2 regions of the Oligella sp. HMSC05A10 genome follow, and region 2 is predicted to be linked to the other one. Evidence: predicted binding sites of a transcription regulator. Region 2 holds the regulator's gene; the other holds the start of a gene.
What was found. Region 2 encodes NrdR, which represses ribonucleotide reductase genes. Its sites were predicted from a motif close to CACNANATNTNGTG; they were not measured.
Positions count from the first base shown of each region.

Region 1 (15,850 bases), on a different contig from region 2:
TTGCTTCGAGTGCCCTATTCCTACTGGTGGAATTAATTAATCGCATTGACCACTACGAAAGCGCCTTACTTTCCGTCAGTATGGAGGCCTTTGGTTTAAATGAGGAGGAGGACAGTGACTATAGTGCACAGGTCATTGGTTTTACCGTGCCGAGCGCCTTTGCCTTTTTGGGGATTGCCTATATTATTGCGGCCTTGGTCATCATTGGACTTCCCCCTTTGTCTGGATTTATCGGTAAAATCGCCCTACTTTCCAATGTATTAAAGCTTAATAACTATGAAATCTCTGCGATTCATACGTGGTTATTATTGAGCTTTTTGATTTTATCCGGGCTGGCTGCCTTAATTTCCTATATGCGTACCGGCATTTTGACGTTTTGGGTGCCAGAACGGGTCAATCGACCCAAGCTGAGTTTTAGAGAAGCCGCACCCATTGTTTTACTCTTAAGTGGCTGTGTTTTAATCAGTATTTTTGCCAATCCAGTCATGGAGTTAATGAATAATATCGCTTTATCATTGGATGAGCCCTTTTTGTATATTCATGCCGTGATGCAACAACAAGCACTCCAAGGAGCCCATTAATATGCGCAGTTTATTTTTCTGGATTCCGATGACCATGGCGCTTTTTGTGGCATGGATCATGCTAACCGGTAGTCTATCCTTGGGCCAATTGACGCTGGGGTTTGTGCTCTCCTTCAGTTTGATTCTGTTATCAACGCGACTGCGGCCCGATCAGGCCTATCCTCGCCGCATTGGTGCCATGATTAAGCTCTTTTTTATTGTGCTGAAGGATATTTACCTCTCTAATTTCTACGTGATGCGCTTAACCCTCAAAGCCAGACCAGATAAGCAGCCGGTCGCCGGTTTTGTTAATATTCCTTTAAGCCTGAGAGATCCACATGCCATCGCCTTATTGGCTTGTATTATTAATTATGTACCCGGCACGGTTTGGAGCGGTTTAACTGAAAATGGTTATATCCTACGCTTACACGTGTTTGGTTTGGTGTCAGAAGAAGAGTGGCACCACACGGTTCAACAACGTTATGAGCCTTTGTTGATGGAGATTTTTGAATAATGGGTCTACTAAATTTTGCCTGCTATTTTGCCATTGCCTGCTATAGCCTTTCTAATGTGCTGACCCTCTATCGTGCTATTAAGGGTCCTACGCCGCAGGATCGTGTGCTGAGTGCTGATGTCACCTACACCAATTGCATGCTCTTGGTGTTTACCTTGGGTATTTTATTTAGAACGCCTTGGTACTATGATATCGGTCTGTTGATTGCCCTATTAGGTTTTGTGACCACGGCTGCCATGGCTAAGTTTTTACTGCGTGGTGAGGTGATTGAGCCATGACACACGACATCCCTTTATGGATAGAAATTACGGCCTCTATTCTGATCATTTTAAGTGGCATCATTACCCTGATTGGTAATATCGGCTTGGTGAATCTATTGTATTTCAGAAAGCGTATTCATGCACCTACCCTCGGTAATAGCTTGGGTCTTTGGTTTTTGATGGTGGCCTCAATGCTCATTTCCTATGTGCTTGGCGACCGGCGCTTTTTCCATGAAATGTTGGTGGTGATTTTTATTTTTATGACCTCCCCTATTTCATGGACACTTTTAATGCGCTCTTATGTGCTAACACAAGCACGACAAGATACTGAGGATCTGTAACTTGTCGTACTATGATGCTGCGTGCATATCAAACGGTAAGTTTGCTTTTTCAACCGCTTCAGTCAAGGCTCTAATCGCTGCTTGGCGGGTATAGCTCTTACGCCAAACCAGCACAATTTCTCTGGAGGGCGCAGGCTCTTCAATCGAGATATACTTAATCCTATTCTGACGTTTTGCATACTCATCACAGCATATGGCGCTTTCTGGCAAGAGGGTAATACCAAGGCCAGATGCGACCATATGGCGAATTGTCTCCAGGGAGGAACCTTCAAAGGAGCGTTGCATACCATCAATGGATGAGGAAAAAGGCGACGTCTCCGGACAAGCCTCTAGTACTTGATCTCTAAAGCAATGACCATTACCCAGTAATAACATGGTCTCGTCCTTAAGCTCATCGATATTAATACGCTTGAAATTGGCCCACGGGTGATTAGCAGGTACGGCCAGAATAAATTTTTCCTCATACAAACTAAGAAAATCCAAACCGCTGTCAGGTACGGGTGCGGCCATAATGGCACAATCAATTTCTCCTTGACGCAGCATTTCCACTAAGCGCACAGTAAAACTTTCTTGTAATACCAAGGGCATATTAGGATTTAACTGCATATGAACGGGCATCAGATACGGCAATAAATAAGGCCCTACGGTATGAATTACACCCACCTTGAGCGGACCGGTTAAGGGATCATGACCTTGACGAGCAATTTCTTTAATTTCGGAACTGGCCTCTAACACCTTGCGCGCTTGATTAATAATTTGCATACCAATCGCCGTGATGCCGACTTCAGTGCCACCGCGTTCAAAAATCAGCACGCCTAATTCATCTTCCAATTTTTTAATGGCCACCGATAAGGTGGGCTGACTCACATAGCACGTTTCTGCCGCACGTCCGAAATGACGCTCGCGCGCAACGGCCACAATATATCGTAATTCAGTTAACGTCATACATTTTCAACCTATAGACTCAAGCGCCTGAAGCGCTGTTAAGAGCGTAAATAATCCGCACTCATACCCACCCAGCGTTGCTGATGTGCTAGCGCTGTGGGCAAATCCTGTTGTACCAGCTCCACGGCGAAGGCTTTAGTCGCTTCTACAATCGCTACATCCTCGTCGATATTAATAAAACGAGTTAGGCTAGTGCCCGATTGCTTCAAACCTAAAAACTCTCCTGGGCCACGTTGCTCTAAATCGCGTCGAGCAATTTCAAAGCCATCATTTGTTTCATACATGGCTTTAAGGCGAAGCTTGGCTGTTTCCGATAAGGGTTGCTGATAAAGTAATAAACAAATGGCCTTGTCCTGACCTCGTCCGACCCGACCTCGTAGCTGGTGCAATTGAGCCAAACCAAAACGTTCCGCATGCTCAATCACCATAATATTGGCATTAGGCACATCCACCCCAACTTCAATCACGGTGGTCGCTACCAATACATCGATGTTATGCTGTTGAAAATCCTGCATGATACGATTTTTCTCTTCGCTTTTTAGGCGACCGTGCACTAAGCCCACCCGAATACCTACTAATTCAGCAGCTAAACGCGCATAGGTTTCTTCCGCTGTCTGCAATTGTAAAGCTTCACTTTCTTCCACCAACGGGCAAACCCAATATACCTGCTTAGCTTCATGACAGGCATTTGCTATCAAGGTGATTAACTCATCCCGTCGTTTATTATCCAGTAGCTTAGTTTCTACCGGCTGTCGCCCAGGTGGTAATTCATCAATCACAGAGACATCAAGGTCAGATAAAAAGGTCATCGCCAAGCTACGAGGAATCGGCGTAGCACTCATATTTAATTGGTGCGGATAGATGATGGACTCGGCATCTACAGTCCCCGGTCTCGGTACTGTAGCGCTGTCTGCTTGAGGGTGAGCTTCATTGATTAAGCCCTTTTCGCTAAGGCTTAAACGCTGACCTACACCAAAGCGATGCTGTTCGTCCACTATCACTAAAGCCAATTGATGAAAGTTAACATCCTTTTGAATTAAGGCTTGGGTGCCAACAATGAACTGCGCTGTGCCATTGGCAATGGCTTCATAGGCTTCACGCTTATCCTTTGCTTTCATACTGCCACTAAGCCATACAACGGCTACCCCCGTAGCCTCAAACCATGCTTGGATTTTGCGAAAGTGTTGCTCTGCTAATAGCTCGGTCGGTGCCATTAAGGCAACTTGCAGCCCCTGCTCCAAGGCAAAAGTCGCCGCTAAGGCCGCCACAATGGTTTTACCACTGCCCACATCCCCCTGAATAAGGCGATGCATAGGAAAGGCTCGACTCAGATCGTTTTCAATCTCAGCCAAGACGCGCTCTTGGGCAGCGGTTAATGAATAAGAAAAACGCGCTAGCACCTGCTGATATAAAGGACCTTTGAGGCTTGAAAGTGCATGTGCCTTCAAGGCACTACGCCGCTGACGCGCTAAATACATGGCGATTTGTTGGGCCAGCATTTCATCAAATTTTAAACGCTCCCAGGCTGGGTGATAGCGTAGCTGCAACGATTCAATCGCTGTCCCTAAAGGGGGTTCATGTAACAATTGCAAGGCCTGATTAATTTCCATTAAATCAAAACGCTCACGGATGTCAGCTGACAAAGTGTCTTCCAAGACGCAGCTTTTTAAGTGCTTATGGATAGCGGCACTAAGTACCTCTTGGCTAAGACCCTCGGTCGTAGGATAAATAGGAACTAAATTGTTTTTTAAGCTCTCCCCTGCTTTTAATAATTTAGGATGCACCATTTCTAAGCCCCATTGATAGCTACCGCGCACCTCACCACGAATGCGAAGGAGTCCTTTTTTTTCAAGGGCAGCTTTTTGGCTGGGGTAAAAATGCAACCAACGCAGTTGGATGCTACCGCTTTGATCCTTAAACAGCGCCGTTAATTGGCGGCGTCCATGGTGCACTACCCGTACTGAGCTGATGGTGCCTTCAAGCTGCGCATGCATCCCTGGGGCTAATTCTGCTATCTTATGAATACGACTATGATCCTCATAGCGTAAAGGCATGTGCAAAACAAAGTCCATCGGCTCCACCAAGCCGAGCTTGTGCAGTTTTTGCTCGGTGGCGCTTAGGCTAGACTTGTTACTGGGGGCCATGCTGAGGTGCTTTCCTATGCTGAATAAAGGCACTTAGTAAAACGCATGTTAGCGTAGCAAGCACCTCTATGTGCTCGGTAGCAACTACTTGTTGAGCGCTAGCACAGCGTCAATTTCGAATTGCGCCCCCTTGGGTAAAGCGGACACTTCAATGGTAGAGCGCGCAGGATATGGCTCGGGAAATAACTCCTGCATCACACTATTGACAATACCGAAATTATTTAGGTCAGTTAGATAAAGACCAACACGTAGAATATCCTCCATGCTAGCACCCGCCGCTTCAATCACAGCGCTTAAATTGCTCATGGCCTGTCTTACCTGCTCTTCAAACTGGGCTGACACTAATTCACCCGTTTCCGGATTTAGACCTAACTGGCCAGAAATAAAGACGATAGAATTTGCACTGCTGCTAACTGCTTGCGAGTATGGACCGAGTGCGGCTGGGGCTTTATCCGTAAATACGACTTCTTTACTCATAGGAGTTCCTATACCTTGTGTTAAAAATAAGGGAAGTAATTATAAATAGAGATACACTATAGATAATTAGTTTTTATTAGCAAAATGATATCAAAATTTGCTATTCAAGGCCTTTATATTCTTGATAAGCTGCTTGACGCAAACTATGATCCATTAAAATAATAGCGAGTAATGCCTCTGCAATCGGTGCCGCTCTAATACCGACACAGGGATCATGTCGACCTAAGGTCTGAACTTGAATAGGCTCATTGGCAGTTGTTACCGAGCGACGCTCAATACGAATGCTAGAGGTAGGCTTAATTGCAAGCGATACCGTAATATCCTGACCACTTGAAATACCGCCTAAAATACCGCCGGCATGATTGGATAAAAAACCCGTTGGTGTGATCTCATCACCATGTTCAGAGCCACGTTGACTCACACAATCAAAACCAGCGCCAATTGCGACTGCCTTAACAGCATTGAGTCCCATCATGGCATGGGCTATATCGGCATCTAAACGATCATAAATGGGCTCACCCAAACCCGCAGGCACCCCGGAAGCTACCACCTCAATGCGGGCACCGATAGAATCACCATCGCGCCGTAACTGATCCATAAAACTTTCCAATTCAGGAATAATCTCGGCATTCGGCGCAAAAAATGAGTTTTTAGCCACTTCATCCCAACTTTGGAAAGGAATTTGGATCGGACCTAATTGACTCATATAAGCACGCACCTGTGTGCCGTAGCGTAGCGCCAAGCACTTTTTTGCAATGGCACCGGCTGCCACGGTAGGCGCTGTTAGACGAGCTGAAGAACGACCGCCACCACGGGGATCACGAATGCCGTATTTATGCCAATAACTATAATCAGCATGGCCAGGTCGGAAGCGATCCGTGATATTGGCATAGTCCTTGCTGCGTTGATCCTGATTACGGATCAGTAAAGCAATGGGGGTACCTGTGGTTTTACCCTCATAAACACCAGAGAGTATCTCTACCCTATCGGGCTCTTGGCGTTGTGTCACATGCCGTGAAGTACCGGGGCGTCGACGGTCTAAGTCATGCTGAATATCTGCTTCGCTTAGTGCGACACCCGGCGGGCAACCATCAATCACACAACCAATGGCCGGACCATGTGATTCTCCAAAATTAGTAACTGCAAAAAAACGACCAAGTGTGTTACCAGCCATGCAACTTCCTATGCAAAAATTAACTTGAATATTTGATTATACTGAAGATCGCTACCTATTAAGATGAACAACTCAGGAAGCTATTTTGTTTTTCAATAGGCGTCGGCTCCGCATAACGCTCTGCACCCGGATGCGCAATGTAGGGATTTTGTAAAATTCGAATCATAAAATCAATCAGTTCGAAGGAGCCATTTTGCACATCATCAATCACTTCTTGAGCCATATAGGTTCTTAGGGTATAGAGTGGATTAATGCGATTCATCATGGCTTGACGCGCTTCAATGCTAAGATTATCTAGCTTTAGTCGTGCCCTATAGCGCTGTAGCCAAGCCTTTGCCTCTGCCGCTTGGGGAAATAGCGCAAGCCAAGCAGCTTCATCACGATCAATGGCAGCCAAGCGTCTAAAACTGAGGGTAAAATCACTGGCCTGGCTTGCTATTAAACGCCAAAAATCATTAAAGAGATCCTCATCAGCCTTAGTAATTTGCTTTAGACCGAGTTTTTGAGCATGTATTTCAAAGTATTTATCATAGAAATACGATTCATAGCGTGCTAACACCTCTCTTAAATCAGCTTCTGACAGGCCCAAAATAGAAAATGAAATAGCCAGTTGATGCAGATTCCATAATGCGATATTGACCTGTTGGGCAAAGGCGTAGCGCCCTCCCTGATCACTATGATTAATGACCCAATTTGGATAAAAATTCTCCATAAAGCCATAGGGACCATAATCAATGGTCAGCCCTAAGATGGACATATTATCCGTGTTCATTACCCCATGCACAAAACCGACGCTTTGCCAATGCGCCATCAAATGGGCGGTTTTTTGGGTGACTAGATCCAGAAAATCTAAGATCTTATCCTTTGGATTGGCATAGCTCGCTTGTAATTCATCAACAAAAAAGTGAGCGCACACATAGTCTAGCAGCTCCTGCAACAAGTCCGGACGTTGATTAGCGTACCAATGCTGGAATGAGCCAAAACGTATAAAGCTAGGAGCGACCCGTGAGACGATAGCTGCTGTCTCAATACCCTCACGGCGCACCCGATCCTGCGAATGAGTAATGGATAAGGCCAAGGTGGTGGGTATGTTTAAACCATCCATCGCAGCGCTTGCTAAATACTCACGAATACTGGAACGTAAGACGGCTCGCCCATCGCCCATGCGTGAATACGGTGTTAAACCAGCGCCTTTTAACTGAATCTCTAAGGGCGTACCACCCGATGCGCAGGCTAAGGCTCCCAGTAAATGTGCTCGACCGTCGCCTAACTGACCTGCCCAGACGCCAAATTGGTGGCCGCTATAAACCGCCGCTAGCGTAACACCGCCAGGTAAATCACGCTGACCCGACATGACTTCAAGAAACTCCTGGCTCTGCCAAATTGTCTCATCAATGCCTAAACGGCTTGCCACCCAGGGGTTAACATGCACTAGCTGCACCTCATGTTGCAGACCCTGCATCTTAAGCCGGGTATAGAACTCGGGTGACAATTCGGCAAAGGAATTAGAAACTTTTAGTGACTTCATAAATGTATCCTAAGCACTGCTATTGACCCGCTCTTTTGCGCTGTTTGGCCACACGCTTGGCCGGTCGTACATACATGATCGTGGCAAAAAATACGATCATCGCCAATAAGGTTTCAACTAAGGCTAGCTGCTGCGACAGTGTCGTGGTATCACTCATCCAGCGTACTACTCCCTCCATCAGATAAAGTAAAATCATCATGGAAGTCCACTGCATCGTGTATAAGCTACCGCGCCATAAACCATACAATGGAAATAATAACGGTAAGGCCTTTAGCACTAGTAATGTGCCGCCCGGCTCAACTGGACTTAGGATCCACTCCCAAAGCACACAAAGTATAAATAATAAGGCCGTGCCGATAAAGGCGATATATCGATAATGTGGGTTTAAAGGTATCGTGCTCATAAGGCTAAGACGGTTATACTGATAGCCTATTGTATGCTATATTTTTAGGCTGCGTGAGCGGCGGCTTAAATAAATTATCCGCCATCAACTAAATCACACCTACTAGAGAAGAAACCATGAGTTTACCTGCGATGGAAAAGAACACGCCCCAACCACCAGCGGCTGAAGAAAGCTTTTCCGATGACAGTATTTTTATTATGAATCAGCGCGACTCTCGCGGGGATTGGCGCTTTTATAAAGACGTATTGCTGCTTGCGCTTTCTCGCTTACTCAATGAGGGCTTAACGAGCAAGGCTGCCAGCCTCTCTTACACCTCCATAACCTCAGCCGTGCCTTTATTAGCGGTGGTACTGGCTTTATTTACGGCCTTTCCAATTTTTAATGACTTTAAGTTTTATTTGGATGAGTTTTTAAGTCGTAGTCTGTTCCCTGAGAGCATTTCTAATCAAGTCCTATCCTACCTAAATAGTTTTGCTGATGCGGCAACCCGGTTGACAGCCATTGGTACCATATTTTTATTTGTCACCTCCATTTTGTTGATGATGACCATTGAGGATGCCTTAAATCAGATTTTCCAAATCAAAAAGCCACGTCCACTATTTCAGCGCATTTTAGTATTTTGGGCGATTTTATCGGTAGGGCCTTTTGCCTTAGCGCTTAGTTTGTGGGCTAGTGCCATGTTTTTACAACAAACGATGGTGGCAGGCTTCTCCTTTTTGAAAAGCTTAATTAGCTTTATTGTGCCCGTTATCTTCTCTGGTTTTTTAATGAGTTTATTTTATTTGGTGGTGCCTAATCGTCGTATTAAATTCCGCGATGCGATGGTGGGTGGTTTTTTTGCCGCCATAATCTTTGAAATAATGCGCAACGGCTTTACCCTTTACCTTAGCTATTTCCCGACCTATACCCTGATTTATGGTGCCTTTGCTATTTTGCCAATCTTTTTGATCTGGGTTTATATGTCTTGGCTGGTATTATTGTTGGGCGCCTATATTGTTTCTTTGATGCCGCAAATCCGTCGTGGTGTGATTGCTAAGGATAGCCATTCTGGCGCCCGGCTACTGCTTGCTATCAAAGTCATCCGTGCCCTGAATGAAACCAGACAGCAGCAACCCGGACTTAGCGAATCCCAACTGATGGCGATGATTCCAAGTAACTATTTGAATATTCACAATGTACTGGAGGCCTTAGCCGATTTAGGCTATGTGATGCGCGGTACTGATAGTAAAGAAGGGGTATGGGCCTTGGTCTGTAGCGATCAGCAGTCGCTAAAACCCTTAATTGACTGCTTTTTATTCGATAAAAATATGGCGCAGGTGCTGAGTGATGAACGTATCTACGCAGCGGTACAAAAGACGATTGATAATGAAGACGTACCCGTCAGTGCGATCTATTAAAAACATCAGCCCGGAACACAATTGTTCCGGGCTGTTAGCTTAGAAGAGCTTAACTAGCGACTCATCCCACGCCTCTGAGTTTGCCTCATCGCTATGATTGCGGTTATTTGTTAAGACCTCAACATCCACCCTCGCCTCCGGTGCTGGGCGGCAGCAACAAGGCAGTACCTCATCCGGATTGATGTAAGCCAAGGGCTCAATGAGGTACTCCACCTGACCATCAACTAAGGGGGTACGACATGAGCCGCAGTAACCTGCTCGACATTGATACTCAACCACATAGCCTTGACGTTCTAGACCCTCAAGCATGGTCTCACCGCTTAAAAGCTCAAAGCTACCGTCCCATGTATAGACTCGACTCATAACTCAAAGCCTGATAAGTCGTCTGGGTTAATTTCAGCATCAATTTGACCGATAAGGTAGGAACTGATTTCTACCTCTTGTGGGGCTACCTGTACATTATCCGAGGATAACCAAGCATTAATCCAAGGAATGGGGTTTTGGGTAGCGCCTTCAAAGGCAGGTTGAAGACCCACCGCCATCATACGTGTATTGGTAATGTACTCCACGTACTTACATAAAATATCGCGGTTTAGACCAATCATTGAGCCGTCCTTAAATAAATAAGCAGCCCATTCCTTTTCCTGTTCGGCCGAGTCTTTGAACATTTGAAAGCATTCCTGCTCAAGTTCTTTAGCAATATCGACCATTTCCGGATCGTCTTGACCACTCCGCATTAAGTTCAGCATATGCTGGGTGCTCACCAGATGCAGGGCCTCATCACGTGCGATTAGTTTAATAATCTTTGCATTTCCCTCCATCAGTTTTCTTTCGGCAAAGGCAAAGGAGCAAGCAAAGCTCACATAGAAACGAATGGCTTCTAAAATATTGACCGACATGAGGCAGAGATAAAGCTTTTTCTTAAGCTCTCTAAGACTGATGGTCTCCTGCTTGCCATTTAGCGTATGCGTACCCTCACCAAAGAGTTGATATAAGGACACAGTGCGGATTAAATCATCATAGTACTTCGAGATATCACGCGCACGCTCTAAAATATGCTCATTGCTGACAATACCATCAAATACCACGGATGGATCATTGATGATATTACGAATAATATGGGTATAGGAACGAGAGTGAATGGTTTCAGAGAATGACCACGTCTCAATCCACGTCTCTAACTCCGGTAGCGACACAATCGGCAAGAAGGCCACATTTGGACTACGGCCTTGAATGGAGTCAAGCAAAGTTTGATACTTTAAATTAGAAATAAATATATGCTTTTCATGCTCAGGCAAATTTGCATAATCAATTCTATCCTGTGAGACATCGACTTCTTCCGGACGCCAGAAGAAAGATAATTGCTTTTCAATGAGCTTTTCAAACACCTCAAATTTTTGCTGATCGTAGCGCGCCACATTCACACTCTGACCGAAAAACATCGGTTCTAAAAGCGCATTATTGGGGGTTTCATTAAAGGTACTATATAGCATAAAAACTCGAATAAAAAACTAGTGGAGGCACTTAAAGAAGCCTTAGCTAAAAGCTGTCAGTTTAAGTGCCGTTTATGAATGAAGCAGATTAAATTTTGCACGCACCGCTTGCGCAATCGTCGTCTTCAGCACCGCTCATCGTGACTAAATCACCTTGATCATCTTGTGCACCGTCGCGCGTGTTATGGTAGTACAAGGTTTTGAGACCGTATTTATACGCATTGAGTAAATCCTTTAATAATTCACTCATGGGCACACGACCACCAGCAAAACGTGACGGGTCATAGTTAGTGTTAGCAGAAATGGCTTGATCGACAAACTTCTGCATAATACCGACTAAACGTAGGTAGCCATCATTGGATGGCATTTGCCATAAGGTCTCGTATTGATGCTTTAAGCGACGATATTCCGGTACCACTTGACGTAACACACCGTCTTTGGAAGCCTTAATCGTAATCAGTCCGCGCGGTGGTTCAATCCCGTTAGTGGCATTAGAAATCTGACTTGAGGTTTCTGAAGGCATCAAGGCAGTTAAGGTTGAGTTACGCAAACCGTGAGTTTTAATTTCTTCGCGCAAAGATTCCCAATCCAAATGTAAAGGCTCTTGGCAGAATGCGTCAATATCCTTTTTATAAGTATCAATAGGCAAAATGCCTTCGGCATAGCTTGTTTCATTAAAGGCTAAGCAAGGACCAAATTCCTTAGATAAATTCATTGATGCCTTTAACAAATAGTACTGAATGGCTTCAAAGGTACGATGAGTTAAGGCATTACCACTGCCGTCGGAGTAGCGAGCGCCGTTCTTAGCTAAATAATATGCAAAGTTAATCACGCCGACACCCAGAGTACGACGATTCATGGTGGCAATTTTCGCCGCTTTAATTGGATAGTCTTGATAGTCTAGTAAAGCATCTAAGGCACGTACAATCAAATCCGCTAAATGCTCTAATTCATCTAGAGACTCAAGCGCACCCAAGTTAAAGGCAGATAGCGTACATAACGCAATCTCGCCCTTTTCATCATTAATATCATCTAAAGGCTTGGTCGGTAACGCAATCTCTAAGCATAAATTCGATTGACGCACCGGTGCCACCTGCGGATTAAACGGGCTATGCGTATTACAATGGTCAACGTTTTGAATATAAATACGACCCGTACCAGCCCGCTCTTGCATCATTAGGGAGAATAAGTCGGCAGCTTTAACCGAACGCTTACGAATTGACTCATCCTGTTCGTACTGTACATATAAGCGTTCAAACTCATCCTGATCGGCAAAGAAGGTATCATATAAGCCTGGTACATCCGAGGGTGAGAATAAGGTGATATTGCCACCTTTAATCAGACGTTGATAGAGTAAACGGTTAATCTGTACACCGTAATCCATATGGCGCACGCGGTTTTCCTCAACCCCACGGTTATTTTTAAGTACTAATAAGGACTCAACCTCTAAATGCCACATTGGGTAGAATAAGGTCGCCGCACCACCACGCACCCCTCCCTGAGAACAACATTTAACCGCTGTTTGGAAGTGCTTATAAAACGGGATACAACCGGTATGCTGGGCTTCACCACCACGAATCGCACTACCCACCGCACGTATACGTCCGGCATTAATACCAATACCGGCACGCTGAGACACATAGCGTACGATGGCGGCACTGGTGGCATTAATTGAGTCCAGACTATCGTCACATTCAATTAAGACGCATGAACTGAATTGACGTGTGGGTGTACGCACCCCGGCCATAATGGGCGTCGGCAAAGAAATTTTAAAGGTGGAAATGGCATCATAGAAGTCTTTAACATACTGTAGCCGCGTGCTTTTAGGGTATTTTGAAAATAAGCAAGCAGCCACTAGCACATACAAAAACTGTGGACTTTCGAAGATCTCGCCAGTCACGCGATTCTGTACTAAATACTTACCCTGTAACTGATTCACTGCCGCATAAGCAAAGTTTAAGTCGCGCCCATGCACCAAAAAGGAATCCATTTCATCAAATTCCGCCTCGCTATAGTCCTCTAGCAAGTGTGCATCGTAACGATTATCCGCAACCATCCTTTGTACATGCTCATACAATCGCGGTGGTTCAAACTGACCATAGGCCTTTTTGCGCAAGTGGAAAATGGCTAAACGAGCAGCTAAAAACTGATAATCTGGTGTTTCCTCGGAGATTAAATCAGCGGCAGCTTTAATAATGGTTTCGTGAATATGCTCAGTTTTAATACCATCATAAAACTGAATTTGCGAACGTAACTCTACCTGAGAAACTGAGACATTATCCAAGCCCTCGGCAGCCCAATCTAAGACACGGTGGATTTTATCGAGATCAAGCGCTTCCTGACGACCGTCTCGCTTGGTCACCAAAAGAGATTTATTCATGAGCCAACCCTTAAAAATGGGCCTTTTGGACTTACTTCGCATCTGTGCCAAGCAAAGCCAAAAAACCTATATATAGTGAAAATATGTTTTTCAAAAACAATATGTAGTATTAGATGATAAAAGCACAGCAAAATCAAGTGAAATTAAGTGCTAAAGAATTTAAATTTTAACAGCCTAAATGCTTGACTTTTTGCGAATACAATTTAAGGAGTGCTAAGCACAGGTGGCTACGCCTTTTGCGCTGCACTATCAACTAATTAGTTTAAGTTTGAGCAAAAAAACTGCTGTGTTTTTTGAACTCAGCGTAAGTCTTTAACAACAAATTTGGATCCGCTTTTTTAAGCAGACTCGCATCTGATAAGGTTCGACGCCATAATTTAGCCCCTTTTTGACCATTAAATAGACCAAGTAAGGGCTTGAACACAAATCGTAGTGGCACCCCTGCCGCATGCTGCCTCACGGCATAGTCATACATGCTTTGAATCAGGCTATCGGTATCAGGATGGTCGATATCCGGCCATAGCAAGCGACTGATTTCGCCAATGCGATAAGGTTCATGCCACGCTGCACGCCCGACCATAATGCCCTCAAAGCGTTGTGCTTGCTCAAACATCTGTGCCACTTCACTCAGACCACCATTTAAAATAAAGCGGGCCTCGGGAAAATCCTGCTTTAGCTGAGCCACCCATTGATAGCGTAAAGGTGGGATATCACGATTATCCTTGGGTGATAATCCCTTTAACACGGCATTACGTGCATGCACAATAAATACGCGAGTTGCGCTTTTTTGGATTAAGGTGCCGACGAAATCACGTACAAAGCCATAATCCTCACTGTAATCCAGGCCCAAGCGGTGCTTTACTGTCACCGGTATGCTGACTGCATCCTGCATGGCCTTGAGACAGTCCGCCACTAACTCACTCTCTGCCATCAAACAAGCACCAAAGGCACCCTTTTGTACCCGCTCCGAGGGACAGCCACAATTCAAATTAATTTCATCATAGCCCCATGCCGCACCGAGCTTTGCAGAATGCACTAAATCTGTGCGCTCACTGCCACCTAATTGTAAGGCCACCGGATGCTCTTCTTGATTAAACTGTAAATGCCTGGCCACATCGCCATAAACTAAGGCACCGGTAGTTACCATCTCAGTATAAAGTAAGGCCTTAGGCGCTAATAAACGATAGAAAAAACGCGCATGCCTATCGCTCACATCCAACATCGGTGCGATGGATAAGCGCCAAGGCTTAGCGGCCGACTCATACAATGACTGCTGAGCGACAGTGTTTAAAATACAATTACTCATCAAAAACTAGGCACGTATAAAGGGATTCATTTTGACTTCACTACTTTTATCGATGGATTTTTTTATCTCACTATAGCGACGTAGCACTTCGGATTTATAAACCACACCCATCAAATGCGGCGGATCGGCAAAATCCAATACCGGTAAACGCTCACCATTATAAGTGACGAAAGCGTCCTGCACTTCATCTAAGGTCATTCGCAAATGTAAAGGCTCCAAATAGGTGCGTGAGATTAAATGCGCAGGGATAGGCTCCTCTAGATTTAAGGCACCTAAGAGGCTACGGGTAATGTCTTTATGCGCCAGAACACCTAAAAATTCATTTTTATCATTAATCACATAAAGATAACGCACACTGAGTTCAGTAAATAAATCAATGGCTTCACCCACCAGCGTATCGGCATGAATCACATTTTCAGGCTTTTTGTTAATCAGTTGCTCAATGCGGACATTACTCAAGCGATGACGTAAGCGGATATCCTCTTCGCGGTTCGTGGTGACGTTAAACATCACTAATCCTTTGATGCGACGTGCTAGAAAAGCAGCGCTAACGCATGCAAAAACCACCGGCACCACTAAGGATTGGTTATAAGACATCTCCACCATCATAATAATGGCCATTAAAGGCGCACTGGAAGCAGCGGATAAAAATGCCCCCATACCGAGAATCACAAAAACCGGACTGTAATAATGCAATTCGGGAAAGACAAGCATCGCCGTGTTAAGGCTTAACAAGGCGACAGCTGCACCGATAAACATAATTGGTGTAATCACCCCGCCGACCGCACCAGAGCCGACGGAAACTAAGGTCGCCGCCACTTTTAAGAATAAAAACATGGCTAATAACTGCCAGTTCCAATCGGCTCCATGAATTAAGGTAGAAACAATCGAATCACCATTACCCGCCAGACGAGGATCGTAAAGTAAA
Region 1 covers NZ_KV792897.1:15,818-31,667, forward strand. Annotated here, with positions in the region: gene HMPREF3144_RS04535 (monovalent cation/H+ antiporter subunit D) at 1-581, shown strand, start outside; gene HMPREF3144_RS04540 (Na+/H+ antiporter subunit E) at 583-1,074, shown strand; gene HMPREF3144_RS04545 (K+/H+ antiporter subunit F) at 1,074-1,352, shown strand; gene HMPREF3144_RS04550 (monovalent cation/H(+) antiporter subunit G) at 1,349-1,675, shown strand; gene HMPREF3144_RS04555 (LysR substrate-binding domain-containing protein) at 1,685-2,620, opposite strand; gene recG (ATP-dependent DNA helicase RecG) at 2,659-4,764, opposite strand; gene HMPREF3144_RS04565 (Rid family detoxifying hydrolase) at 4,849-5,241, opposite strand; gene aroC (chorismate synthase) at 5,342-6,415, opposite strand; gene HMPREF3144_RS04575 (protein adenylyltransferase SelO) at 6,474-7,943, opposite strand; gene HMPREF3144_RS04580 (DUF2069 domain-containing protein) at 7,963-8,346, opposite strand; gene HMPREF3144_RS04585 (YihY family inner membrane protein) at 8,463-9,743, shown strand; gene yfaE (class I ribonucleotide reductase maintenance protein YfaE) at 9,783-10,106, opposite strand; gene nrdB (class Ia ribonucleoside-diphosphate reductase subunit beta) at 10,103-11,236, opposite strand; gene nrdA (class 1a ribonucleoside-diphosphate reductase subunit alpha) at 11,325-13,616, opposite strand; gene dusA (tRNA dihydrouridine(20/20a) synthase DusA) at 13,879-14,922, opposite strand; gene HMPREF3144_RS04610 (ClcB-like voltage-gated chloride channel protein) at 14,929-15,850, opposite strand, start outside.
Region 1: nrdA (class 1a ribonucleoside-diphosphate reductase subunit alpha) is a predicted target of NrdR. The motif match lies at 13,681-13,694, and genes of this name have one in related genera.

Region 2 (15,850 bases):
AGATAAAGAGGCGGTGCAAACACTTATTGATAAGGCGCGGGCTGAGGGTCGGACGGCGCTCAGTTTAGAAGAGATACGCAGTATTTTCCGTAGCTACAATGTCGATATGCTGTGGGCGGATGAGATGGACGAGCATCGTGAGGAAATTGACGATGAGGCTCCTTTTGCGCGTGTGATGGTCAAGCGAGATCCGATTTTCGGGCCATGGATTTATTTTGGTGAGGGTAAGCATGAGGTGCGTATTTCAGAGCATGATCATGGGCAAGATTTGCCACCCTTAAATGCGTTTTTGGCAGCGCAACTCATTGAGCGTAGTCGTTTTTGGCGTTTAGAATTGCATTTTTATGCAGAAGAACATCATTTTGTTAAGTTGCAAAAGCTGCTTGAAATCGTCAGTGATTTGGTGAGCGAGCACCCAGATATTGAAACGATGGAAATTAATCCTATTGCTTTAGGGTTAAATAATCTCATTGCCGATAGTGCCAAGATCAGTCTTACGGCGGAGCCACAAGCGAAGACTGTCGAAAGTCGCTACCAACATTTGGCGATCCATCCTTATCCTCATTATTTGGTTGAGCATAAGGTGTTTCAGGACGGTATACCGTGGACCTTGCGACCGATTCGTCCAGAAGATGCCGAAGCGCTACAAAACTTTATTCGCAGCTTATCCGACAGCTCGCGTTATATGCGCTTTGTGTCAATGATGAGTGAATTAACGCCAAAAATGCTAACGCGCTATACCTATGTGGATTATGACAAAGAGCTAGCCCTAGTGGCGACTACCGAGGTGCCTAATCCAGCGAATCGCGGCCTGCCGCAAGAGGTCATTATCGGTTTAGCCCACTATTTACGTAATAACGACGGGGTCGGTGCTGAGTATGCCCTAGTTATTTCGGACGATTGGCAGCGCCGTCGTTTGGGGCATTCGCTGATGTCAAAGCTAATCGAGCTAGGTCGACAGCAGGGCTTGGAGTATCTGGAGGGTATTGTGCTTAGCAATAACAAAGCGATGTTGAGTCTAATGACTGGCTTGGGCATGATAAATGATCCTGACCCGGAAGATCACAGCGTACGTCGAGTATGGATGCCTTTTAAGCAGCGCACGGAGTAGCTCATTAGCTCTTAGGGGGCTCGCTGTCGTGAGGAGCGGCGAGGGGCGATAAAAAAACCTGCTTATTCATACGATAAGCAGGTTTAATCATGTAGTTCAGCTTAGTTCGCGTGGGCGCTCAAGAAGTCGTTAATGTCGCGAATTTCTTCGGCGCAAACCTCGTGTTGCATCGGGTAATCATGCCATTCTACCTCATAACCCCATTCACGCAGTTGATCGCGACTTTGTTCGCCGCGCGCCATTTGCACCACTGGGTCAAGGGAGCCATGCACCATTAAAATCGGCGTGTTTTGATTGGCCGCATGACGCTCCTCAGCCGTTTGTTCGAGCAATGGCAGATAGCCTGAGAGGCCGATTACGCCGCCAAGCTTTTTAGGATAACGTAGGCCAGTCGCTAGCGCCATAGCGCAACCCTGTGAAAAGCCCGCCAAGAAAATGTTTTCAGAAGGAATACCACGTTCAATTTCACGCTCGATCAAGGCATTAATATCCTCAATTGACTTGCGAATGCCCGTTTCATCTTCGCGCACACCACCAATATCCATGGTGAGGAGATCGTACCACGCAGGCATCACATAGCCGTTATTGATAGTGACGGGAATGGAGGGCGCATTGGGGAATACAAAGCGGATGTTTAAGGCCTCCGGTAAGCGAAAGTAGGGCGGTACTGGCACAAAGTCATGTGCATTAGCCCCTAAACCATGCATCCAAATCACGCTGTGGGTGGGTGCGGCATCCTTTTTAGGATGAATTAACTCAATACAATTTAACAGTTCTTGACTCATAAAAACACTTCCTTAATCTAGGGTGAGGCGTAAGAGGTTTTACTCTATCACGTCCTTGAGAAATTGGAATAAAGCTCGGTATTGCTTACGTTGTGGTGTTTGATTCTCGCTTAGCTGAGCGTTTTGCGCCTGCTCCTTGCGAGCGGCACGCACCACACTGCGGAGGGCTTGAATATCAAGCTGTGGGTATTGTTCGATAAACTTCGTCACCTCCTCATCGCTTTCAATTAAGCGCTCACGCATTAATTCTAATCGATGGAAATGATCATTTTGCTCCTTGGAACCATGCTTCCAGGTGTGCAACAACGTTTTAATCGTCTCCAGATCGGCTTGGCGCAAGAGCTTTGCGGCATAATGCGTCTGGCGTCGCTTAGCGCCATGGCTTTTGAAACTTTTTGCTTGCTCCAAGGCGCGCGTCATTTCCTCCTCCAGTGGGAGTTGACGTATTCTATCCACAGAGAGCTCAATTAATTCCTTGGTTAAATCAACAATGGCATGTAGTTCACGCTTAACCTGCGACTTACTAGGGCCGTCATAGCCGTTGTCATCGAAGCTTGGGTCGTTGTTGTGCTCGGATTCTATTGTCATAGAGGTATTAAAAGGTTTATAAAAACGTGTCAGTCGTATATGATAGCCTGAGAGCTAAATTGATTGGTAAAAAACCATCCATCCTATTTACAAGGTAGTTGATTTTTAATGAGTGTTAGCAGTTCAGATTTTGAGTTAATTGTACAAAAGGCCTTAGCCAAAGCCAAAGAATTGGGGGCCAGTGATGCGTCCGCAGGCGTGTCCGAATCGGCTGGTTTAGTGGTGGGCGTGCGTCAGGGGCAAGTAGAAACCATTGAGCGTACCCGCGATCGTTCCTTAGGGGTGATGGTTTATCGTGGTAAGGCGCGCGGTTCGGCCTCCACCTCGGATTTGAGTGATAAGGCTTTGGCAGAAACGGTTGCTGCCGCCTGGAATATCGCTCGTTATACCGCAGAGGATGAGGCTGCTGGACTACCGGACCCGCAGGACTTAGCGACGGATTTTCGTGATCTGCAACTTTATAAGCCGTGGGATATTGATCCTAGTAGCGCCACGGAATTGGCCTTGCAGGCAGAAGAAGCGGCACTCGCATCGAGTGACAAAATCACGAATAGTGAGGGGGCGCAGGTTAATACCGGTAGCGGTCGTTTTGTGATGGCTAATAGTGCGGGCTTTATGGGTGGTTATCAGTATAGTCAGCACGGTATTTCCGCTACTGTGATTGCCGGCAAGGGTGACGGCATGCAGCGTGATTATTGGTATACCGCAAATCGCTATCCAGAGCGTTTGCAATCGCCCCAACAGGTGGGTGAGATAGCAGCGCAGCGCACGGTCAAGCGTTTAAATGCGCGTAAGCTACCCACAGGGCGCTATCCAGTGATTTATGAGGCTCCGCTAGCCATTGGTTTAATCGGGCATTTGGCGCAGGCTATCAGCGGTGGTCTGCTGTATCGTAAAAGTAGCTTTTTACTCGATTCCTTAGGCACTGAGTTGATGCCCTCGCATCTTACTATCCATGAGGATCCCTTTATTTTGGGTGCCATGGGTAGTGGCACCTTCGATAATGAGGGGGTTGCCACGACGGCGCGTGATTTGCTTAAAGACGGTATTTTGCAGGGCTATTTGCTGTCAAGCTACAGTGCGCGTAAATTAGGCATGCGCACTACTGGCAATGCGGGCGGATCGCATAATTTGATTATGCAATCGAGCTTGACCCAGCCTGAAGACAGCTTAGCCGCATTATTAAAGAAAATGGATCGGGGTTTATTGCTCACCGAGTTAATTGGCCGAGGGGTGAATTATGTGACCGGTGATTACTCCCGTGGCGCCTTTGGTTATTGGGTGGAAAACGGTGAAATCCAGTATCCTGTGCAGGAAATTACCATTGCTGGTAACCTACGGGAGATGTTTCAGCAAATACAGGCCGTTGGCGCAGATCAAATCACGCGTGGCGCTAAAACCAGTGGTTCCGTACTGATTGAGCAGATGGCGGTTGCCGGTGCCTAAGGGAGCCTAAAAGTAGGGTAAATCGCTAAGGTACAAGTCAATAATTTGTGCTAGCATATTTCGCATATTTTTAATAGGAGTTCTGATTTATGGAAAGACGTTCGTTTCTGAAAAAAGCTGGTTTAGGTGTGGCAGCGGCCGGTGCAGCTACCGTGACGGCACCCGTTATTGCACAAGATGGTCCTACGGTACGTTGGCGTATGGCCACCAGTTTCCCTCGTAACTTGCCTGCTTTATACGGTGCAGCGACTCGTTTCTCCGAGTACGTCAACAAGATGACGGACGGTAAGTTCCAAATTGATGTATTCCCAGCGGGTGAGATTGTGCCAGCCTTTGAGGTGTTGGATGCAGTTTCTAATGGCACGGTTCAATGTGGTCACACATGTGGTTACTACTACTTTGGTAAAAAGCCTGCCTACTGTTTTGATACCGCCGTACCTTTTGGTTTGACAGCTCGTCAGATGACCGCTTGGTTAATTGAGGGTAATGGCATGAAACTGCTACGGGAGCTTTTTGCCGAGGTTAACGTGGTTAACTTCCCCTTAGGTAATACCGGTGCTCAGATGGGTGGTTGGTTCCGTAAAGAGATTAAGTCCTTAGACGACCTTAAGGGTGTTAAGATGCGCACCGCCGGCTTTGCGGGTGAAGTCTTATCTAAAATCGGTGTGGTACCACAGCAGTTAGCGGGTGGTGATGTGTACCCTGCACTTGAAAAGGGTACCTTGGATGCGGTGGAATTCGTGGGCCCGTTTGATGATGAGAAATTAGGCTTTGTTAAGGTAGCGCCGTATTACTACTACCCGGGTTTCTGGGAGGGTGGTCCAGCCGTTTCACTTTATACCAACAAAGACGAATACGAGAAGTTACCAGAAGTGTATAAAGCGGTACTTGAGACAGCCTCTTTCCGTGCTACCAATGATATGTTGGCAATTTATGACTTTAATAACGCCACCTCACTCCGTAATTTAATTGCTGAGGGTGCTATTTTAAGAGAGTTTCCGCGCGATATCTTGGAAGCGGCTTATAAAGCCACGGCTGAGCTCTACAAAGAGTACTCAGAAAAAGATGAGATGTTTAAGCGCTTACATGATGACTACATGGCTTACCGCAACTCGGTAGCGCCTTGGTTTAACGTGCTAGAGACCTCCTATACACGCTTCCTTGCCTATGCGATTAATCGCTTAAGCTAAAGCGCAGATTCTGTATAAAAACAACGCTAAGGGGTTGATATCATTTCCTTTAGCGTTTTTTGTTTTATAAAAAAATAATTTATGTTATTATAGTCGGCTTACTCAGCTTGTACTGCCAAGTGTTTAATAATGGCATGGCGAGCATGAGCTTTTTAACTTTTAAGGATAAAAAAATCATGAAGACTTTTGTGGCAAAACCCCATGAAGTCAAACGTGACTGGTATGTTATCGATGCAAAGGGCAAGGTTTTAGGACGTGTAGCCAGCGAAGTTGCACGCCGTTTGCGCGGTAAGCATAAGCCCGAGTATACCCCTCACGTTGACACAGGCGATTACATCGTGATCATCAACGCAGCCGATGTTGTAGTTACCGGCGCTAAGTTTGAAGATAAGAAGTACTATCATCACACTGGTTATCCAGGCGGTATCCGTGAGACGAACTTCCGCAAGATGCAGGAGCGTTTCCCTGGTCGTGCCTTAGAAAAAGCAGTTAAAGGCATGTTACCTAAGGGTCCTTTAGGTTACGCTATGTTCAAAAAACTCAAGGTATATGCAGGTCCTGAGCACCCTCATACTGCCCAGCAACCTCAACAGCTTGATATTTAAGGATAAGTCATGATTGGTGATTGGAATTATGGCACGGGTCGTCGCAAAACCTCGGTTGCTCGTGTTTTCTTGAAAAAAGGTTCTGGTAATATCGTTGTTAACGGTAAGTCGCTTGAGGAGTACTTCGGTCGCGAAACTGGTCGTATGATTTCTCGTCAGCCATTAGCTTTATTGGATATGTTGGAGAGCTTCGATATCCAGGTTAACGTTCACGGCGGTGGTGAGAGCGGTCAAGCGGGTGCGGTTCGTCACGGTATTACACGCGCATTAATTGACTACGATGCCTCTTTAAAGCCTGAGCTTTCTAAAGCTGGTTTTGTTACTCGTGATGCACGTGCTGTTGAGCGTAAAAAGGTTGGTCTACGCGGCGCACGTCGTCGTAAGCAGTTCTCTAAGCGTTAATTTTACGTTTATCGATTTGCTACAGCAAAGAGCCGCTACCTGTATTGGGTGGCGGTTTTTTTATGGGTGGCGTTTAATGTGGTATGGTAGCGCTTTTAGCCCAACTGAGCGAATCCTCACGACTTAGTCTTAGCGATCCTTTACAATGAAGGGATCAAATCATAGTAGTGTCTACCAGTGTATAGGCGCTTATTTTTTAGATTACAGGACAGGAATTTTATGACGGCGGCTCATCAGAAAATCAACGTTGGCATTGTCGGTGGTACAGGCTACACAGGCGTGGAGTTGTTGCGTATTTTGTCGCAACATCCGCAGGTGGAATTAAAAGCCATTACGTCCCGCAGCGAAGAGGGCGTGGCAGTAGCAGATATGTTTCCGAGCCTGCGCGGCAAGGTGGATTTACGCTTTGTGACGCCAGAAAATGCGGCCTTAAATCAATGCGATGTGGTGTTTTTTGCGACGCCCCATGGCGTGGCCATGTCTCAAGCTGAGGAGTTGTTAGCAGCTGGCGTCAGGGTGATTGATTTAGCGGCCGACTTCCGCTTACAGGATACCGCAGTGTTTGAAGCATGGTATAAGCTGCCACATCGCTGCCCCGAGCTGTTGAAAAATGACAGTGTTTATGGCTTAGTTGAGATCAATCGTGAGCGAATCAAAAACGCTAAGATCATTGGTAATCCCGGTTGTTATCCGACTACCGTGATTCTAGGTTTGGCCCCCTTATTAGAGCAAGGTCTTATCGAACTGGATGGGATTATTGCTGACTGTAAATCCGGTGTGTCGGGCGCTGGGCGTGGCGCCTCAGTCGCTAATTTACTCTCTGAGGCGGGTGATAACTTTAAGGCTTATGGCGTGAGCGGCCATCGCCACCACCCTGAAATCAGTGAGCAGTTGCAGCAGCTTGCTGGTGCGCCCGTAGGTCTGACCTTTGTGCCGCATTTGGTGCCGATGATACGTGGCATGTTTTCGACCATTTATGTGCGTATTAAGCCTGAGGCGAGAGCGATGGATTTTCAAGCGCTGTTTGAAGCGCGCTATGCTGGCGAACGTTTTGTGGATGTGATGCCTGCCGGCAGTCTACCCGAAACGCGTAGCGTGCGTGCCTCAAATAACCTACGCATTGCGCTATCACGCCCGGGTGATGGTGATACCCTGATTATTTTAGTAGTGCAGGATAATCTGGTGAAAGGTGCAGCAGGTCAAGCGGTCCAAAATATGAACTTGATGTTTGGCTTGCCTGAATCTGAGGGTCTGGAATTTGTAGCGGTACTGCCATAGTATGTTGGCGCGCGTCTTTTTATTGCTGCTGGGTGTGGCGATTGGTGGTGGCTTAACCTTCTACCAACAGCGGGCAGAGCATTTGCGTGAATTGGATCAGTTGCAGCTCAGCTTAGAAGAGCGATTTCAGCAAGCAAATGAGCAAGCGACGATTAATTTGCAGGCGCTTGAGCATCAGTATAATGAGCAAAAGGCCAAGGCACTCTTGGATAATGCGATGATTGCTCAATATAGCCGTGAAATTGTTAGGTTGAATGACGAGCTCACGCGGCTAAATGGCGAATTAGCCTTTTATGAGGAGATGATTCCAGCCGGGCCTGATGGCGCTATCAGCCTACGAGCCTTTGAGGCGCAGCAAGAGGGGCGCTATATTAGTTTTAAGCTGATGCTCTCCGTCAGCGGGCGCGGTTTGCAGCAACCCTTTGTGGGTCGTTTGCAATTCACTGCGCAGGGTGAACGTGATGGCAAACCACAGACTATCACGTTGTATCCCGAGGTGGTGCCGAGCGTTGCGACTTCATCAGACAGCGGATCCTTAATCGGTAGCATTGCTCAAGCAGGCGCCGAGACCAAGGGGGCTGACTTGAAAAGCGCTCAAATGAGCCCCATCTTAGAGCTTAACTTTAGTCGCATTCAGCGTCGCGAAGGCTTATTGGCGATCCCATTTGGCTTTACGCCCAAGGAGATTACACTGAAGGTGCTAGAGGGCAAGAGTGTTAAGCTAAGCAAGACGATCTCATTATAAGTGATTGTATTTTAAAGATATTTTAATATTAAAACCACTATAGTGATAGTGGGTATAGCGGGGACCTTATCGACCCTGTGGTAGAATTAGTAACGCATTGATTTTATGCGCAAGAAAATAGCGCATTGGAGCAAGATATGAGTATTGAACAGGTAGATTTACAAGCACCTAGTAGCCCATTAGTTTTTACAGATGCCGCTGCTGACAAGGTGCGCGATTTATTAATTGACGAGGGTAACCCTGACTTAAAGCTACGCGTGTTTGTGCAGGGCGGTGGCTGTTCAGGTTTCCAGTATGGCTTTACCTTTGATGAAGATGTGGATGAGGAAGACACACAAATCAATAAAAACGGTGTCACCCTATTAGTGGATCCGATGAGCTTCCAGTATTTATTTGGGGCTGAGATCGACTACAAAGAGGATATTGAGGGTGCGCAGTTCGTGATTCGTAATCCGAATGCCGCAACCACCTGCGGTTGCGGTTCGTCTTTTTCAATTTAATCCCTAGTCGCCACAGCGCTGACTTATGCTGGATAGAGGGAGCCTGCTACGCTTGCGTGGCGGGCTCCTGTCATTTCAGGTGTGCATACGGGTAGACGCTCCCTAAAAGCCCATGCAAGCCAAGCAAAGGCGGTGGACTCCATCGCTTGCGTAGCTATGCCTAAGGCATCACTCCGCAGTACCGAATAGGGTAAGGCGCGGGCCAATTGACGCATAATTTCCGGATTCGCTGCGCCGCCGCCAAAGACAATGAGCTCTTCGGTGTCACTGGCATAGCGGGTTAAACTATCCACAATGCAGCTAACGGTAAAGGCAGTGAGGGTGGCTTGAATATCCTCCGCTTTGTAGGAATGCACGGTGGGATTGAGTTCAAAAAAAGCCGCTAGCTTCTGCTCTAACCACGTACCATTAAATAAATCGCGGCCAGTGGATTTAGGCGGTGCCGCTTGCAGCCAAGCTTCGCTACTTAAGAAAAAGTTCAGCATTGTCTGATTGATTTCACCCTGTGCGGCCCAGCGACCGTCCTTGTCAAAGCGTTGTCCTAAGTGCTTTTGGCACCAATAATCCAGCAGCATATTGCCTGGGCCGCAATCGAAACCAGTGGTGGCCTGTGCCGGGTGCAGTAGGCTGAGGTTGCTAATGCCGCCGATGTTTAAGAGTGCACGCGCTTTATGCTTATCGTGGAAAATGGCGTGGTGAAAGGCCGGAATCAGTGGTGCACCTTGACCACCGGCAGCAATATCCCGGCTTCTGAAGTCAGCAATCACATCAATGCCTGTAAGCTCAGCCACCAAGGCTGGGGCATTTAGCTGAATGCTGTAGCCGTGCTCGGGACGATGGCGCACGGTTTGACCGTGAATCCCTAGCGCATTAATCTCCTCAGCGACTAAGCCATTTTCCAATAAAATAGTTTGCGTTACCTCGGCATATAAGCGAGCAAGTTCCAAGGAGACCTCAGCCGCAATACGTAGCTCATCTGGACCACTTTGATTTAACCTTAAAATAATCTCTCTCAAACTCAGTGGAATATCAATGCTGCTCGTATTGATCAATTGCACGGTTTGCTCTGCCGTGGGCTCTATTCGAATCAATGAAGCATCCACCCCATCCGTACTGGTGCCGGACATGATGCCGATAAAATAAGATGACTGTCGGTTCATAAAATGCGCCTTGGGAAGCAATAATCCCGCATAATAAAGGGTATAATTTAGCACATAATAGACAAAGTGCCATGACGGTCCTTTGTCACTGAAAATTTGTACATCTATAAACGTTTTGGAGTTTATTTATCCATGTCTGAGCAAGAAATTCAGATCAGCCAAGAAGTAAAAGACGACATGCGCACGGTGTTGCGTGGCTGTGATGAGCTGTTAGTCGAAAGCGAGTTGATGCAGAAAATGCAACGTAGCAAGGATACAGGCGTGCCGCTACGGATTAAACTAGGCTTAGACCCGACTGCACCGGATATTCACTTAGGTCATACGGTAGTGCTTAATAAAATGCGCCAATTACAGGATTTGGGTCACCAAGTGATTTTCCTGATCGGTGATTTTACGGCGACGATTGGTGATCCGAGTGGTCGTGATACCACACGTCCACCACTTACCAAAGAGCAGATTCAGCTGAATGCTAAGACTTATTATGAGCAAGCCTCGCTTATCTTGGATCCAGAGCGTACCGAGATTCGATATAACTCAGAGTGGTGTGATAATCTATCTTCACGCGATATGATTTCCTTAGCATCACGTTACACTGTCGCCCGCATGTTGGAGCGTGATGACTTTACCAAGCGCTATAAGGGCGGTGTGCCGATTTCTATTCATGAGTTTATCTATCCCTTATTACAGGGCTTTGACTCAGTGCAGCTTAAGAGTGATATTGAATTAGGCGGTACTGACCAGAAGTTTAATTTATTAGTCGGTCGTGATTTACAGCGAGAGTTTGGGCAGGAGTCGCAGTGTGTGCTGACAATGCCGCTACTCGAGGGCTTGGACGGGGTTGAGAAAATGTCTAAGTCTAAGCATAACTACATTGGTATTACTGAGGATGCCGATAGTATGTTCGGTAAAATCATGTCAATCTCAGATGAGTTGATGTGGCGCTATTATGTTTTATTGTCACGTCTGAGTCTGGAGCAGATTGAGGCTTACCGCAAAGAGACCGAAAATGGTCGTAATCCACGTGATTTCAAGGTGATGCTAGCGCAGGAAATCATCACGCGCTTCCACAATGCAGCTGCCGCTGACAGTGCCTTACAAAAGTTTGAGGCACGTTTCCGTGACGGTCAGATTCCGGATGAGATGCCGGAGGTTGAATTAGCAAATGGGCCTTTATCCATTGTTCACGTTTTACGTGATGCCGGTTTAGCGAGTTCAGGTTCTGAGGCCACGCGTAATATTCAGCAGGGTGGGGTACGTATCGACGGTCAACGTATCGAAGATCGAGCACTGCAATTAGCTGCTGGTACCTACGTGGTACAGGTTGGTAAGCGTAAGTTTGCGCGTGTGACAATTAAGTAGTACGAGCAATCAAGCCATCATATTTGGAGGTGTGTTATGAAGTTAAGTAGTCAATCCATTCAACCTAATCAGCCGATTGATACGCGTTTTGCCTTTGGCAAAATGGATAAGCAGTCTAATATTGCCTTATCCTCCAATATCAATCCTCACTTTAGTTGGACTGATGCACCTGCCGGGACCAAGTCCTTTGTGATGGTTTGTGTGGATACGGATGTGCCGAGCAAAGCGGATGATGTTAATCAATTGGATCGCGAGGTGCCGGCAGACTTACCGCGAGTGGAGTTTTATCATTGGGCCTTAATTGATATTCCGGCAGATGCCACTGAAATCAAAGAGGGTGAACATTCTAAAACCGTCACGCCTAAGGGTAAAGGCGGTCCGTCTGCGCCTAATGATTTGCGTCATGCGATTAATAATTTCACCGATTGGTTTGCGAGTGACCCGGATATGAAGGGCGATTATTTTGGTTACGATGGTCCTTGCCCACCGTTTAATGACTCGCTAATTCATCACTACCATTTCACCCTCTATGCCTTGGATGTGGAAAAATTACCGCTGGAGGGTAATTTTACATGTGCCGATGTGGTAAAAGCGATGGCTAATCATATTTTGGCCTCAGACACAATCACTGGCACTTATACCTTGAACCCGCGTTTGGCCGCTGAATAAGCGGATCTAAGGCCATCAGCATAGCGAATCTCAGCGCATTGCGCTGGGATTCATGATAGTTTGAAATTCATTTACCCTATTTACCTATCATTAGGAGTTTTATCAATGTTTGACCGTAGCAATACTTTGGATAAAGTTGATCCAGATTTATGGGCAGCCATTCAAAAAGAGGATGAGCGTCAGGAACAGCATATCGAATTAATCGCTTCTGAAAACTACACTAGCCCTGCGGTGATGCAGGCTCAAGGCTCACAATTAACCAATAAATACGCTGAGGGTTACCCTGGCAAGCGCTACTATGGTGGTTGTGAGTATGTCGATATTGTTGAGCAATTAGCGATCGATCGTTTAAAGCAGCTCTTTGGCGCTGAAGCGGCTAACGTTCAGCCTAACTCAGGTTCGCAAGCCAATCAGGGAGTTTATTTGGCAGTGCTACAGCCGGGCGATACCGTTTTAGGTATGAGCTTAGCTGAGGGTGGTCACTTGACGCACGGTGCGCCGGTTAATGCCTCTGGTAAGCTCTACAACTTTGTGCATTACGGTCTAAATGATAAAGAAGAGATTGATTACGATGAGCTTGAGCGTTTAGCACAAGAGCATAAGCCTAAATTGATTGTGGGCGGTGCCTCTGCCTATGCCTTAAAAATCGATTTTGAGCGCATGGCTAAAATCGCCAAGGATTGTGGCGCCTACTTTATGGTAGATATTGCGCATTACGCTGGTTTAGTGGTTTCAGGTCAGTATCCTAACCCCGTACCGCACGCTGACTTTGTGACCTCAACAACGCACAAGTCGCTACGTGGTCCTCGTGGTGGTGTGATCATGATGAAAGCTGAGCATGAGAAAAAAATTAATTCAGCGATTTTCCCGGGTCTTCAAGGTGGTCCATTGATGCACGTGATTGCTGGTAAAGCGGTTGCATTCAAGGAGGCGATGGCGCCTGAGTTCAAGGCGTGGGGCGAGCAGGTAATTAAAAACGCCAAGGTACTTGCCGACACCTTAACTGCACGTGGTCTACGTATCGTCTCAGGCCGCACCGAGAGCCATGTGATGCTAGTGGATTTACGTAGCAAGGGAATTACTGGTAAGGTAGCCGAAGAGGCTTTAGGTAAAGCGCATATTACGGTTAATAAAAACGCCATTCCTAATGATCCAGAAACACCGTTTGTTACCAGTGGTATTCGTATTGGTTCACCTGCGATTACGACACGCGGCTTTAAAGAGGCTGAAGCTGAGCTTACGGCTAATCTGATCGCTGATGTGTTGGAGCATCCGCATGATGAGGCCTTCCTTGAGGAAGTGCGCGCCAAGGTTAACGCCTTGACGGCGAAGTTCCCCGTGTACAAATAAGCAACTCGCAGCTTTTAATACAGCTCATCTTGGGGTAAAACGCAAGGTGAGCTGATTCTGTACAGTTATGAAATGTCCTTTTTGCGGTAAGACAGATACTCAGGTCGTTGACTCTCGTTGGCAAGACGAGGGTAGAGTGATTCGTCGACGTCGTCGTTGTCCTGATTGCGAAAAGCGATTCACAACCTTTGAACGAGTCGAAAAGGTGATGCCGATGGTAGTTAAGCGCGACGGTAGACGAATCGAGTTTGACTTATCAAAGCTTGAAGCCAGTATGAATATGGCCTTACGTAAGCGGCCGGTTAGCACGGAGGCGCGTGAGAATGCACTGCAGGTCATTCAGGATGCTGTCTTTAATATGGGCGAAAAGGAAATTAGCACTGAGACCGTGGGTGAACTGGTGATGCAAACGCTTAAGGAGCTGGATCAGGTGGCTTATGTGCGTTTTGCTTCGGTCTATCAGAGCTTTGAGCATATTGATGAATTTGTTAAGGCCATTAGCGAGATGCAGGGTCAAAAGCATGGCATCACCAAACTAAAGCATCATGAATCCAAGTCCTGAGGCACTGCTACGACAGCAAGATGAGCAATGGATGCGAGAGGCTATCCAACTTGCTCACTCTGCGCTTTATATTACCTCACCGAATCCTCGCGTCGCCTGTCTGATTGTGCGAGACGGTCGGGTGGTGGGTAAAGGCTGCACCCAAGCGGTCGGTCAGGATCATGCGGAAGTGCAGGCAATCAAAGATGCTAAGGCTCGAGTGCCTGCGGAGGCGTTACGGGGCGCCACTTTTTACGTGACGCTGGAGCCATGTAGTCACTATGGTCGTACACCACCGTGTGTGGACGCGGTGATTGCATGCCAGCCTGCTCGGGTGGTCATTGCGATGCGTGATCCCAATCCCTTAGTGGCTGGGCGTAGTATCACCAAAATGCAGCAAGCGGGGATTGAGGTGCGTAGTGGTATCCTGGCAGAAGAAGCATTGGCGCTGAACCCCGGCTTTATTTCGCGGATGGTGACTAAGCGCCCATGGTTGCGTAGCAAAATAGCTTGCTCCATGGACGCTAAAGTCGCCCTTGCCGACGGTGAGTCGAAGTGGATTACTGCCGCAGCAGCGCGTGCTGATGGTCAGCATTGGCGTGCCCGTAGTTGCGTCGTTTTAACCGGTATCGGTACGGTGTTGGCAGATGATCCTTTATTAAATGTACGTGCAGTAGAGACACCACGTCAACCGATTCGAGCGGTGATTGATCGTCGCTTCATCATCGATGAAAAGGCGGCATTATTTAATGGTGACCCGGTTTGGTTGTTTGTGGAAGACAGAGCCTTAACGGCAGCGGAGCAGCAAAAAGAGGCGCGCTTAGTGCAGGAGAAAAATGCACGGCTGATTAAGATACCGTTGAGTAATAGCGATGGCGCTAGCGAGGCATTGGATTTACACGCTGTGATGGCGTATCTGGCGGACAATGAGATAAATGAAGTGCATTTAGAAGCGGGTCCGCGATTAAATGCGGCCTTTCTAGAGGCAAATTTAATGGATGAAGTGCTCATGTATATGGCACCAAAAATCATCGGTCCAGGCAGAGAGGCATTTGCGCTATCACCTTTGCAACGCTTAAGTGAGGCCAGGCAAATGGTGTTTTTTGAACAACAGCTTGTGGGCACGGATATACGTTTAAGCGCACGGGATGCACAACGTTGGCAAGCAATGTTGGCAGCGATTTCTGAATAGGTTAAAGGGATGTTTACAGGGATAATTACAGGAATTGGTCAAATTACTAAGGTCACGCCCTTAGGGCATGAGGGTGATAAGGATAGCGGTGTGCGTGTGCATATCAATGCCAATGGCTTTGATTTAAGTCGCACTAAGCTGGGCGATTCAATCGCTATACAAGGTGCGTGTATGACCGTGGTGGCTTTTGATGAAAAAAGCTTTGAGGTCGAAGTGTCGCGTGAGTCCCTTAATAAAACGGTCGGTTTGGATCGTATCGGTGAGGTCAACCTGGAGCATGCCATGCGTCTGGGTGATAGCTTAGACGGGCATATCGTCGCTGGTCACGTGGATGGTAAGGGGCTGGTAAATAGCTTTCAGCCAGTCGGTGAGTCGCATGAGCTGAAACTAGAAATACCTGCTGCACTGAGTAAGTACCTGGCCTATAAAGGCTCTGTGCTCGTTAATGGCGTCAGTCTGACGGTCAACTCTGTGCATGATCTACCCTCCGGTGGCTGCGAGATTAGTATTAATTTAATCCCTCATACCTTGGAAGTCACTACCCTCAAGCACTTACAAAAGGGTGCCGAGGTAAATATTGAGGTGGATTTATTAGCGCGCTACGTGGAAAGAATTTTAAGCTTATCCCCTAGCGATGGTGCGATTGATATTCATGAAAAGGCGTTTTTTAATTGTCGATCGTAGTGTTAGGTGATATAATTCTTGGCTTAATGTCATTATCATCTGATATGATGGTATAGATAGGATTGGTGGCCGAGTGGCTGAAGGCGCACGCTTGGAAAGCGTGTATACGGAGACGTATCGAGGGTTCGAATCCCTCTCAATCCGCCAAAGAATTTATACAAGCAACGTTAAAGTTGCTTAGAAACTTATAAAAACCCCGCTAAAACAAAGGCTTAGCGGGGTTTTTTGTATTTAAAACAGTTGTA
Region 2 covers NZ_KV792907.1:300-16,149, reverse strand. Annotated here, with positions in the region: gene HMPREF3144_RS05020 (bifunctional acetate--CoA ligase family protein/GNAT family N-acetyltransferase) at 1-1,111, shown strand, start outside; gene HMPREF3144_RS05015 (alpha/beta hydrolase) at 1,213-1,896, opposite strand; gene yjgA (ribosome biogenesis factor YjgA) at 1,936-2,484, opposite strand; gene pmbA (metalloprotease PmbA) at 2,593-3,930, shown strand; gene HMPREF3144_RS05000 (TRAP transporter substrate-binding protein) at 4,020-5,120, shown strand; gene rplM (50S ribosomal protein L13) at 5,297-5,725, shown strand; gene rpsI (30S ribosomal protein S9) at 5,735-6,127, shown strand; gene argC (N-acetyl-gamma-glutamyl-phosphate reductase) at 6,347-7,405, shown strand; gene HMPREF3144_RS04980 (DUF6776 family protein) at 7,407-8,150, shown strand; gene erpA (iron-sulfur cluster insertion protein ErpA) at 8,288-8,650, shown strand; gene HMPREF3144_RS04970 (anhydro-N-acetylmuramic acid kinase) at 8,674-9,810, opposite strand; gene tyrS (tyrosine--tRNA ligase) at 9,943-11,169, shown strand; gene HMPREF3144_RS04960 (YbhB/YbcL family Raf kinase inhibitor-like protein) at 11,206-11,838, shown strand; gene glyA (serine hydroxymethyltransferase) at 11,944-13,188, shown strand; gene nrdR (transcriptional regulator NrdR) at 13,256-13,750, shown strand; gene ribD (bifunctional diaminohydroxyphosphoribosylaminopyrimidine deaminase/5-amino-6-(5-phosphoribosylamino)uracil reductase RibD) at 13,734-14,921, shown strand; gene HMPREF3144_RS04940 (riboflavin synthase) at 14,931-15,605, shown strand; tRNA gene HMPREF3144_RS04935 (tRNA-Ser) at 15,665-15,752, shown strand.